One region of the Allobosea sp. GW822-FHT05A11 genome, then DNA from elsewhere that is predicted to be linked to it. Evidence: predicted binding sites of a transcription regulator. Region 1 holds the regulator's gene; the other holds the start of a gene.
The links. Region 1 encodes PhoB, which activates phosphate uptake and scavenging genes when phosphate is short. Its sites were predicted from a motif close to TGTCATNNANCTGTCAT; they were not measured.

Region 1 (4,412 bases):
GGGTTCTTCTTCTGCGGCATGATCGACGAGCCGGTCGCGAAGGCATCGTCCAGCGTCACCCAGGCGAATTGCCGGGAGGTCCACAGCGTCACCTCTTCGGCGAGACGCGACAGGTTCGTCGCCAGCATCGCCGCGACGAACAGGAACTCCGCGACATGGTCGCGTGCACCGACGGCATCGACCGAATTCTCGAATGGTCCGTCATAATCGAGTGCCTTGGCGCTGAGTTCCGGGTTCAGCGTGATCGCCGAACCGGCGAGCGCCGCCGCCCCGAGCGGGGACTGGCCGGAGCGCTTCTCCCAGTCGGTCAGGCGCGAGGCATCGCGCATCAGCACCTGGCCATGCGCCATCAGCCAATGGCCGAAGGTGACGGGCTGCGCGCTCTGGAGATGGGTGAAGCCGGGGCAGACCGAGGCCGCATGCTCCTCCGCCTGATCGGCGATCGCAGCCAGCAACTCCGCCAGCATGCCGGCGAGCGAGCGCGACTTGCTCCGCAGATAGAGCTTGAGATTGTTCGCCGCCTGGTCGTTGCGCGAGCGTCCGGCGCGGAGCTTGGCGCCGGTCGAGCCGACGCGCTCGGTCAGGATACGTTCGATGAAGGTATGGACGTCCTCGTCATCGGGACCGGGCGCGATCCGCCCCGCGACCGTATCGCGGGCGATCCCGTCGAGCGCGGTCAGGATGGTCTGGAGTTCCTCGGCCGTCAGCAGGCCGGCGCGACCGAGTTCGGCCGCATGCGCCTTGCCGCCCGCGACATCCTGCGGCACCAGCCTTGCGTGCTCGCCGGCGGCGCTCGACAGCTTCATCAGCCGCGGGTCCGGCGGCTTGCGGAAGCGGCCGCCCCAGAGTCGGGTCGTCTGGTTCATGATCTCGTTCCTCCCGTCAGGGAAGAATGGCCTCTTGACCGAGAGGCCGGCAAACGAAACGATCTCCGCCGAGATAGTCCAAAAAGGAATACCCCATGGCGGCCAGCCGGCCACCCCCGTCAGCCGCGGCGCTGAGGGCGTTCGCGACCGTCGCAAGGCTGGGCTCGACGGCCCGCGCCGCCCTCGCGGTCAACCTGACCCAGAGCGCGGTGTCCAAGCAGATCCTCTCGCTGGAGCATCACCTCGGCACGGTGCTGTTCGACCGCAGCCCGCTCGGCCTCAAGCTCACCGAAGCCGGCGCGATCTACCTGCCCTATGCGGAAGCCGCGCTGGAGCAGATGGAACGCGGCGCGCGGCGTCTCGCCGAGCGCAACGCCATCGCCCGGCCGATCCGCCTGCACATGGTCGCGATCGCCGGCGAGCGCTGGCTGATGGCGCGCTTTCCGGCCTTCGCCGAGGCCCATCCCGGCGTCGACGTGCAGTTCACCAATTACGTCAGCGAGAGCGAGACGGAGGAACCGGATATCGAGATCGCCCATGGCGTCCCGCCCTGGCCCGGAAAGGAGGCGCATTTCCTCTTCGGCCGCGATGTCGCGCTCGTCGCGGCGCCCAGCCTGATCGAGCGGATGGGCGGTTTCCGCCGCGCTGCCGATATCCAGAAGATGACCCTGCTGCAGCACTATCAGATGCCGACCTTCTGGGCCGAGTTCACCGAAGCGCATGATCTGCGCGGCGCAGTGCCAGAGCATACCGTGCGCTACGGCTATTATTCCGTGATCACCAGCGCCGCCGTCGCCGGCCTCGGCCTCGCGCTGGCGCCACGCTGCTACGTCGCCGACGAGCTTGCCTCCGGCGCGCTCGTCAATCCGCTGGGGCTCGGCTTCACCAGCGCCATCGGCTGCTGGCTGACGCGGCCGCTCGACCAGCCGCCGCGGCCCGGGCTGGATGCCTTCATCGCCTGGCTGCGGGCCGAGGCCGAGAGCTTCGACGCAGCGACGCGCGCGCCGCCCCCTTACGTCTGACCCGACCCGGCGAAACCTCCCCCTCGCCTGCGCGTTGTCACCCGAGGAGGAGGAGCCATGCTCACCATTCTGCCCGCCCCCGACCATGTCGCCGCCTATCGGCTGTCGCAAACGCTCACGGCTGAGGATCTCGACGCCATCATGGCCGATATCGACGCCCGGCTCGAACGTCACGAGAAGCTCGGCATCCTCGCCGACATGACCGATTTCACCGACATGACGCTGGCCGCGGCCTGGAAGGACGCGCGCTACAGTCTCGGCAAGCTCTGGGAGCTCAGGCGCTTCCCCAAGGAGGCCGTGATCACCGACAAGGGCTGGCTCGCCGGCTTCGTCGATCTGCTCGACCCGGCGATCCCCTTCGTCAAGGTCCGCGCCTTCAAGCCCGAGGACTATGACAAGGCCCTGACCTGGGCCGGCGATATCGAGGGCGGCCCGAACGCCTGAGGCTTACGCGGCGCCGCTGCGCGCGAAGGTCTCGTCGAAGGCGTAACCCGCGCCGCGCACGGTGCGCAGCGGGTCCTTGGCGTCGCCCGGCGTGATCGCCTTGCGCAGCCGCCCGACATGGACGTCGACCGTGCGCTCGTCGATATAGACGTCGCGGCCCCAGACGGCGTCGAGGAGCTGGGCGCGCGAATAGACCCGGCCCGGCGCCTGCATCAGGAATTCCAGCAGGCGGAACTCGGTCGGGCCGAGATGCAGTTCGCTCCCGGCGCGCCGGACGCGGCGCGTCGTGCGGTCGAGTTCGAGATCGCCGGCCGCGAGCAACCCTGCGACATGGCCAGGCTTCGCTCTGCGAAGAAGCGCCTGGATGCGGGCGATCAGCTCCGGCAGCGAGAACGGCTTCACGACATAGTCGTCGGCGCCGGTCGCAAGCCCACGCACGCGCTCGGTCTCCTCGCCGCGCGCCGTCAGCATGATGATCGGCACGCGCTCGGTATCGCGCCGCGAGCGCAGCCGGCGGCAGAGCTCGATGCCGGAGAGGCCCGGCAGCATCCAGTCGAGCAGGACCAGATCGGGCGTGGAATCGCGCAGATGCAGCTCGGCGTCATCCCCGCGCGCGACGCTGTCGACCTCGAAGCCCTCAGCTTCGAGATTGTAGCGCAGCAGCAGGGTGAGCGGCTCCTCGTCCTCGACGATCAGGATACGTGCGGCCATGATGGCTTCGACCTCAGTTTCCCGTCACCGCTTCGACCTCGATATTGGTCGTGTCGAGCTTCGGCCGGTTCACGTCGAGGGAATCGCCGGTGACGAGGTAATGGATCGTCTCGGCGATATTGGTGGTGTGGTCGCCGATGCGCTCGATATTCTTGGCGCAGAACAGCAGATGCGTGCAGAAGGTGATGTTGCGCGGGTCCTCCATCATATAGGTCAGGAGTTCGCGGAACAGCGAGGTGTAGAGCGCGTCGATCTCGTCGTCGCGCTTCCAGACCTCGAGCGCCTTCTGCTCGTTGGTCGCGGCATAGGCGTCGAGCACGTCCTTGAGCTGGGCCTGCACGAGGCGGCTGATATGCTCGAGACCGACGACCGCACGATGCGGCGGCTGGAACTGCCCGGCGATGGCGACGGCGCGCTTGGCGATGTTCTTGGCGAGATCGCCAACGCGCTCGATGTCGGAAGCGAGGCGGATCGCCGAGATCAGCTCGCGCAGGTCCTGCGCCAGCGGCTGGCGCCGGGCGATGGTGAGCACGGCCTTTTCCTCGACCTCGCGCTGGAGGTTGTCGAGGCGCTGGTCGGCCGAGATGATCTTCTGGGCGAGCGCGGTGTCGCGGCGAACCAGCGCGACCGTGGAATCGCCCAGCATGCGCTCGGCCATGCCGCCCATTTCAGCGAGGCTGCGGCGGATGCCTTCGAGATCGGTGTCGTAGGAGCGGACGATGTGGTCGGTCATAGGGGTGTCCTCCTCGTCGCCGCTTAGCCGAAACGGCCGGTGACGTAGTCCTGGGTCTGCTTCTTGGCCGGGTTCATGAAGATCGTGTTGGTCGGCGCGAACTCGATGACCTCGCCGAGATACATGAACGCGGTGTACTGCGAGATGCGCGCCGCCTGCTGCATGTTGTGCGTCACGATCGCGATGGTGAAGTCGCTCTTGAGCTGCTCCAGCAGGTCCTCGATCTTGCCGGTCGAGATCGGGTCGAGCGCCGAGGTCGGCTCGTCGAACAGGATCACTTCCGGCTTCTGCGCGATGGTGCGCGCGATGCAGAGGCGCTGCTGCTGGCCGCCGGAGAGGCCCATGCCGGAGCTCTTCAGCTTGTCCTTGACCTCGTCCCAGAGCGCGGCGCGGCGCAGCGCGCCCTCGACACGGTCGTCGAGCTCGGATTTCGGCGGCTTCTCGTAGAGGCGGATGCCGAAGGCGACGTTGTCGTAGATCGACATCGGGAACGGCGTCGGCTTCTGGAACACCATGCCGACCCGCGAACGCAATTCGTTCACGTCGACGTCGTTCGAGATGATGTTGCGGCCGTCGAGCATGATCTGCCCTTCCGCGCGCTGCTCCGGATAGAGCGAGTAGATGCGGTTGAAGATG
Region 2 (4,412 bases), on a different contig from region 1:
CCACGGTCAGGAAGCGCGGCAGCAGCGTACCGGTGTTGAGGCCGAGAAGGGTCAGGATATCGATGATGTAGGCGGAGCTGAGCCCGGTCGCGAGTTCCAGCACGCCCAGTGCGAGGATGACGAGCCCGGCGGCGATGATCGCATCGCGGAAGCGCATCCGGCCGCTCAGCGCGGCGTAGCCGACGAGGAGCGTGCCGGAGACGGCGCCCGTGACCTTCGTCAGGAAGAGCGTCAGCATCAGCACGGCCACGAGCGCGATCTGCAAGCTGCGCCATGGCACGAACAATAGGGCTGCGATCAGCAGGTAGAGCTGCAAGGCGACATGGCGGTTGTAGAAGCCGTATCCGTCGAAGCCGGGCGATGGGTAGAGCCCGTGCAGGTTGATCGGCAGCGCCGCGAACAGCAGGAAGGGCAGCACCAGCGCCAAAGCCTGCGGGCGGGAGCGCCGGGCGACCTCGCCGGCAAGCAGCGCCAGCACCGGCAGCATGACCGGCAGCAGTGCCCAGTTGATCAGCAGCATCGGCTGCGCATCGGGGAAAACGGCGTCGAGCCCGGCGGCAAAATAGAAGCCGAGCGGACCGATCGGCGCGAAGAAATCGATGGTCGGGACCTGACCGAGGCCGATGCGCTGGATCGCGTCGAGATAGACCACCGTATCCCAGGCATTGGGCCCGAGCGGCAGGCGCAGCGGCAGGATCAGCGCCGCGACGGCCAATGCGGCGAAAGCCACGATCCAGGCGAGGGGCGAGCCGGCCAAGCGCATCGCTGCTCCCTTGCCGATGAAATCCTTGCCGTCGATTTGGGAGTTTTCTGTCCCGATTTCGCTCATCGCCACGCCGAACCCTCCTGGTCCAGCCCGCTCTGTGGCAGAAAAAACTTACCAGCTGCCTGACGGAAAGGCAGGTTCTCGCCGAATTTCGGTAAGAACCCGCGGTTTCGCTGCTGCCTTGCTGTCAGTTCGCCCGTTCCGGTGCCGGGTCAGAGCAGCCCGCGCCCAGCCAGGTAACGCATCAGATGCGAGGCGCCATAGGTCCAGGCTGCGCATTCATCGGTGCGCTTCATCCGGTTGACTAGGCTGCCGAGCTCGGGTGCGGCGATGGTGACGATGTCCCCGTATTTATGGGTGAAGCCGCCGCCGGGCGCATCGCGATCCTTGATCGGCGCGAACATGGTGCCGAGATAGAGCGCCGCCCCGTCCGGATATTGATGATGCGGGCCGATCATCTGGGCCGCGAGATCGGCGGGGTCGCGGCTGATCTTCCCGATCGAGGAGGAGCCCTCCAGCCGGAAGCCGTCCTGCCCCTCGACCGTCAGCGTCACCGTCGTTCGGCGGACATGATCGAGCGTGAAACCGGCATCGAACAAGCGGATGAAGGGGCCGACCGCCGCGGCGGCGTTGTTGTCCTTGGCCTTGCCGAGCAGCAGGGCCGAGCGGCCCTCGACATCGCGCAGGTTGACGTCGTTGCCGAGCGTGGCGCCGACGATCCGCCCATCCGAGGCGACGATCAGCACGATCTCCGGCTCGGGGTTGTTCCAGCTCGAGGCCGGATGCAGGCCGGCATCCGCGCCGGTGCCGACCGTCGACATCGGCGGCGCCTTGGTGAAGATCTCGGCATCCGGCCCGATGCCGACTTCGAGATACTGGCTCCAGGCGCCCTGCTTGATCAGCACCTCCTTGAGATGCATCGCCTCGGGTGAGCCGGGCTTCAGCTTGGAAAGATCGTCGCCGATGAGTTTGCCGATCTCCTCGCGGATCGTCGCTGCGGCGGCCGGGTTGCCGCGCGCCTTCTCCTCGATCACGCGCTCCAGCATCGAGACCGCGAAGGTGACGCCGGCCGCCTTCACCGCCTGCAGGTCGAGCGGCGAGAGCAGCCAGGGCCGCGTCGGGTCGCGGCCGTCCACAGGCGTGTTGGCGAGGATGTCGGTGAGCGAACCGATCGCCTCGCCTTGCGCCGCGCGCAACGCAGCCGCCGGATCGGCGGTCTCGCAGAGGTCGCGGCTGGTCGCGAAGCTCTGGGTGACGTCGATCACCTGCCCGCCGCGCAGCGTCACCACGGCGGGTCCGCCGAGATCGGGACGCCAGACGCGGCCCGCGAGCGCGGCGGCCTCGGCATCCGCGGGCAGGGTCGTGGTCACGGCAAGGTCGAGGCTGGGCATGGTGGCATCCACAGGCGGATTCGGATCGGGGAGCGCAGATCAGCCGGTTCTGCCGGAATGTGCAAGCGAGAGGCCGTCACGGTCGATGCCGGACCTCCGACCCAGACCATAGGCTGATTGCGCTGGTCGTCATCGATTTGTCATTGAAATGTCGCCTGCGCTTCATGCTAGCTTGCGCACCAACGACAAGAACCGCGGCGGCGCCCGCCCGCGGAAGGGAGACATTCCATGAGCATCAAATCGCGCATCCTGATGTCGGTCGCGGCCTTTGCGCTGGCCGGCGCCTCGCCTGCCCTCGCGCAGACCGAGATCCAGTGGTGGCACGCGCTGACCGGCGCCAATAACGACGTCGTCGTCAAGCTCTCCGAGGATTTCAACGCCTCGCAGAAGGACTACAAGGTCGTTCCGGTCTACAAGGGCTCCTATCCCGACACGCTGAACGCCGGCATCGCCGCCTTCCGCGCCGGCCAGGCGCCGCACATCCTGCAGGTCTTCGAGGTCGGCACCGGCACGATGATGTCGGCCAAGGGCGCGATCAAGCCGGTCCACGAGATGATGAAGGAAGCCGGCGAGAAATTCGATCCGGCGGCCTATCTGCCGGCGATCAGCGGTTATTACTCGACGGCCAAGGGCGAGATGCTCTCGATGCCGTTCAACTCCTCGTCGATGGTGATGTGGTACAACAAGGACGCCTTCAAGAAGGCGGGCCTCGACCCCGAGAAGCCGCCGAAGACCTGGCCCGAGACCTTCGAGGCCGCCAAGAAACTGAAGGCCGCCGGCTATGACAAATGCGGCGTCTCGAACGCCTGGGCGCCCTGGGCCAATATCGAGCAGTTCGGGGCCTGGCACAACATCGCGCTCTCGACCAAGGTCAACGGCATGGCCGGCGCCGACGCCGTGCTGAACTTCAACAAGAGCCCGGCCTTCCTGAAGCACTGGACCAACCTGGTCGAGCTGCAGAAGGACAAGACCTATGACTATTCCGGCCGCACCAATAATGGCGAAGGCCGCTTCACCTCGGGCGAATGCCCGATCTTCCTGACCTCCTCTGGCTTCTTCGGAAACGTCAAGGCGAACGCCAAGTTCGACTGGGCCAACGCCGCGATGCCGTACTATGCCGACGTGCAGGGCGCTCCGCAGAACTCGATCATCGGTGGCGCTTCGCTCTGGGTTATGGGCGGCAAGAAGGCGAACGAATACAAGGGCGTCGCCAAATTCTTCACCTTCCTCTCGAATGTCGACCGCCAGGTGAAGCTGCATACCGAGTCGGGCTATCTGCCGATCACCAAGGCAGCCTATGAGAAGGTCAAGGCGTCCGGCTTCTACAAGGACAAGCCCTATCTCGAGACCCCGATCCTCGAGCTGACCAACAAGGCCCCGACCGACAACTCGAAGGGCCTGCGCTACGGCAGCCTCGTCCAGATCCGCGACATCTGGTCGGAGGAGCTGGAGGCGGCGCTGAACGGCCAGAAGTCGCCGCAGGCGGCGCTGGATGCGGCGGTCGATCGCGGCAACCAGATGCTGCGCCAGTTCGAGCGTACTGCAGCCCGCTGAGCATTTCGCTCTTGCATAGCTGAGGCCATCCCGGGCAATTGCGCCCGGGATGGCCGTCTCGTTCCAAGGAAGCCGATGCAGAAGAACGCATATTTCAAGGGGCTGACGATCCCCTTCCTGCTGCTTCTGCCGCAGCTCGCGATCACCATCGTGTTCTTCTACTGGCCGGCGAGCCAGGCGGTCTGGCAGAGCTTCCTGCTCGAGGATGCCTTCGGCATCTCGACGCAGTTCGTCTGGTTCGAGAACTACCAGGCGCTCTTTGCCGATCCCGGCTATCTCAAGGCCTTCGTCAACACCGCCATCTTTTCCACTTTCGTCTGCGTTCTCTCGCTCTCGATCGCGCTGCTCTTCGCCGTGATGGCGGACCGGCAGATCCGCGGTGCCGAGATCTACAAGACCCTGCTGATCTGGCCCTATGCAGTGGCGCCCGCCATCGCGGGCGTGCTCTGGCTGTTCATGTTCGATCCCTCGCTCGGCATGCTCGCGCGGGGCCTGCAATCGCTGGGCATCCCGTGGAATCCGCGTCTCAACGGCAACCACGCCATGTTGCTGGTCATCCTCGCCGCGACCTGGAAGCAGATCAGCTACAATTTCCTGTTCTTCCTCGCCGGCCTGCAATCGATCCCCAAGAGCGTGATCGAGGCGGCGGTGATCGACGGCGCCCGGCCGATGCGCCGGTTCTGGACCATCGTCTTCCCGCT

Region 2: ugpB (sn-glycerol-3-phosphate ABC transporter substrate-binding protein UgpB) is a predicted target of PhoB. The motif match lies at 2,285-2,301, and genes of this name have one in related genera.

Annotation. Positions count from the first base shown of each region.
Region 1 is NZ_JBXAMI010000001.1:437,365-441,776, reverse strand. It holds gene argH (argininosuccinate lyase) at 1-866, opposite strand, end outside; gene AC1RLU_RS02155 (LysR family transcriptional regulator) at 962-1,888, shown strand; gene AC1RLU_RS02150 (SpoIIAA family protein) at 1,946-2,332, shown strand; gene phoB (phosphate regulon transcriptional regulator PhoB) at 2,336-3,043, opposite strand; gene phoU (phosphate signaling complex protein PhoU) at 3,057-3,776, opposite strand; gene pstB (phosphate ABC transporter ATP-binding protein PstB) at 3,800-4,412, opposite strand, start outside.
Region 2 is NZ_JBXAMI010000006.1:360,475-364,886, reverse strand. It holds gene AC1RLU_RS21460 (hypothetical protein) at 1-835, opposite strand, end outside; gene AC1RLU_RS21455 (fumarylacetoacetate hydrolase family protein) at 979-2,157, opposite strand; gene ugpB (sn-glycerol-3-phosphate ABC transporter substrate-binding protein UgpB) at 2,386-3,711, shown strand; gene ugpA (sn-glycerol-3-phosphate ABC transporter permease UgpA) at 3,787-4,412, shown strand, end outside.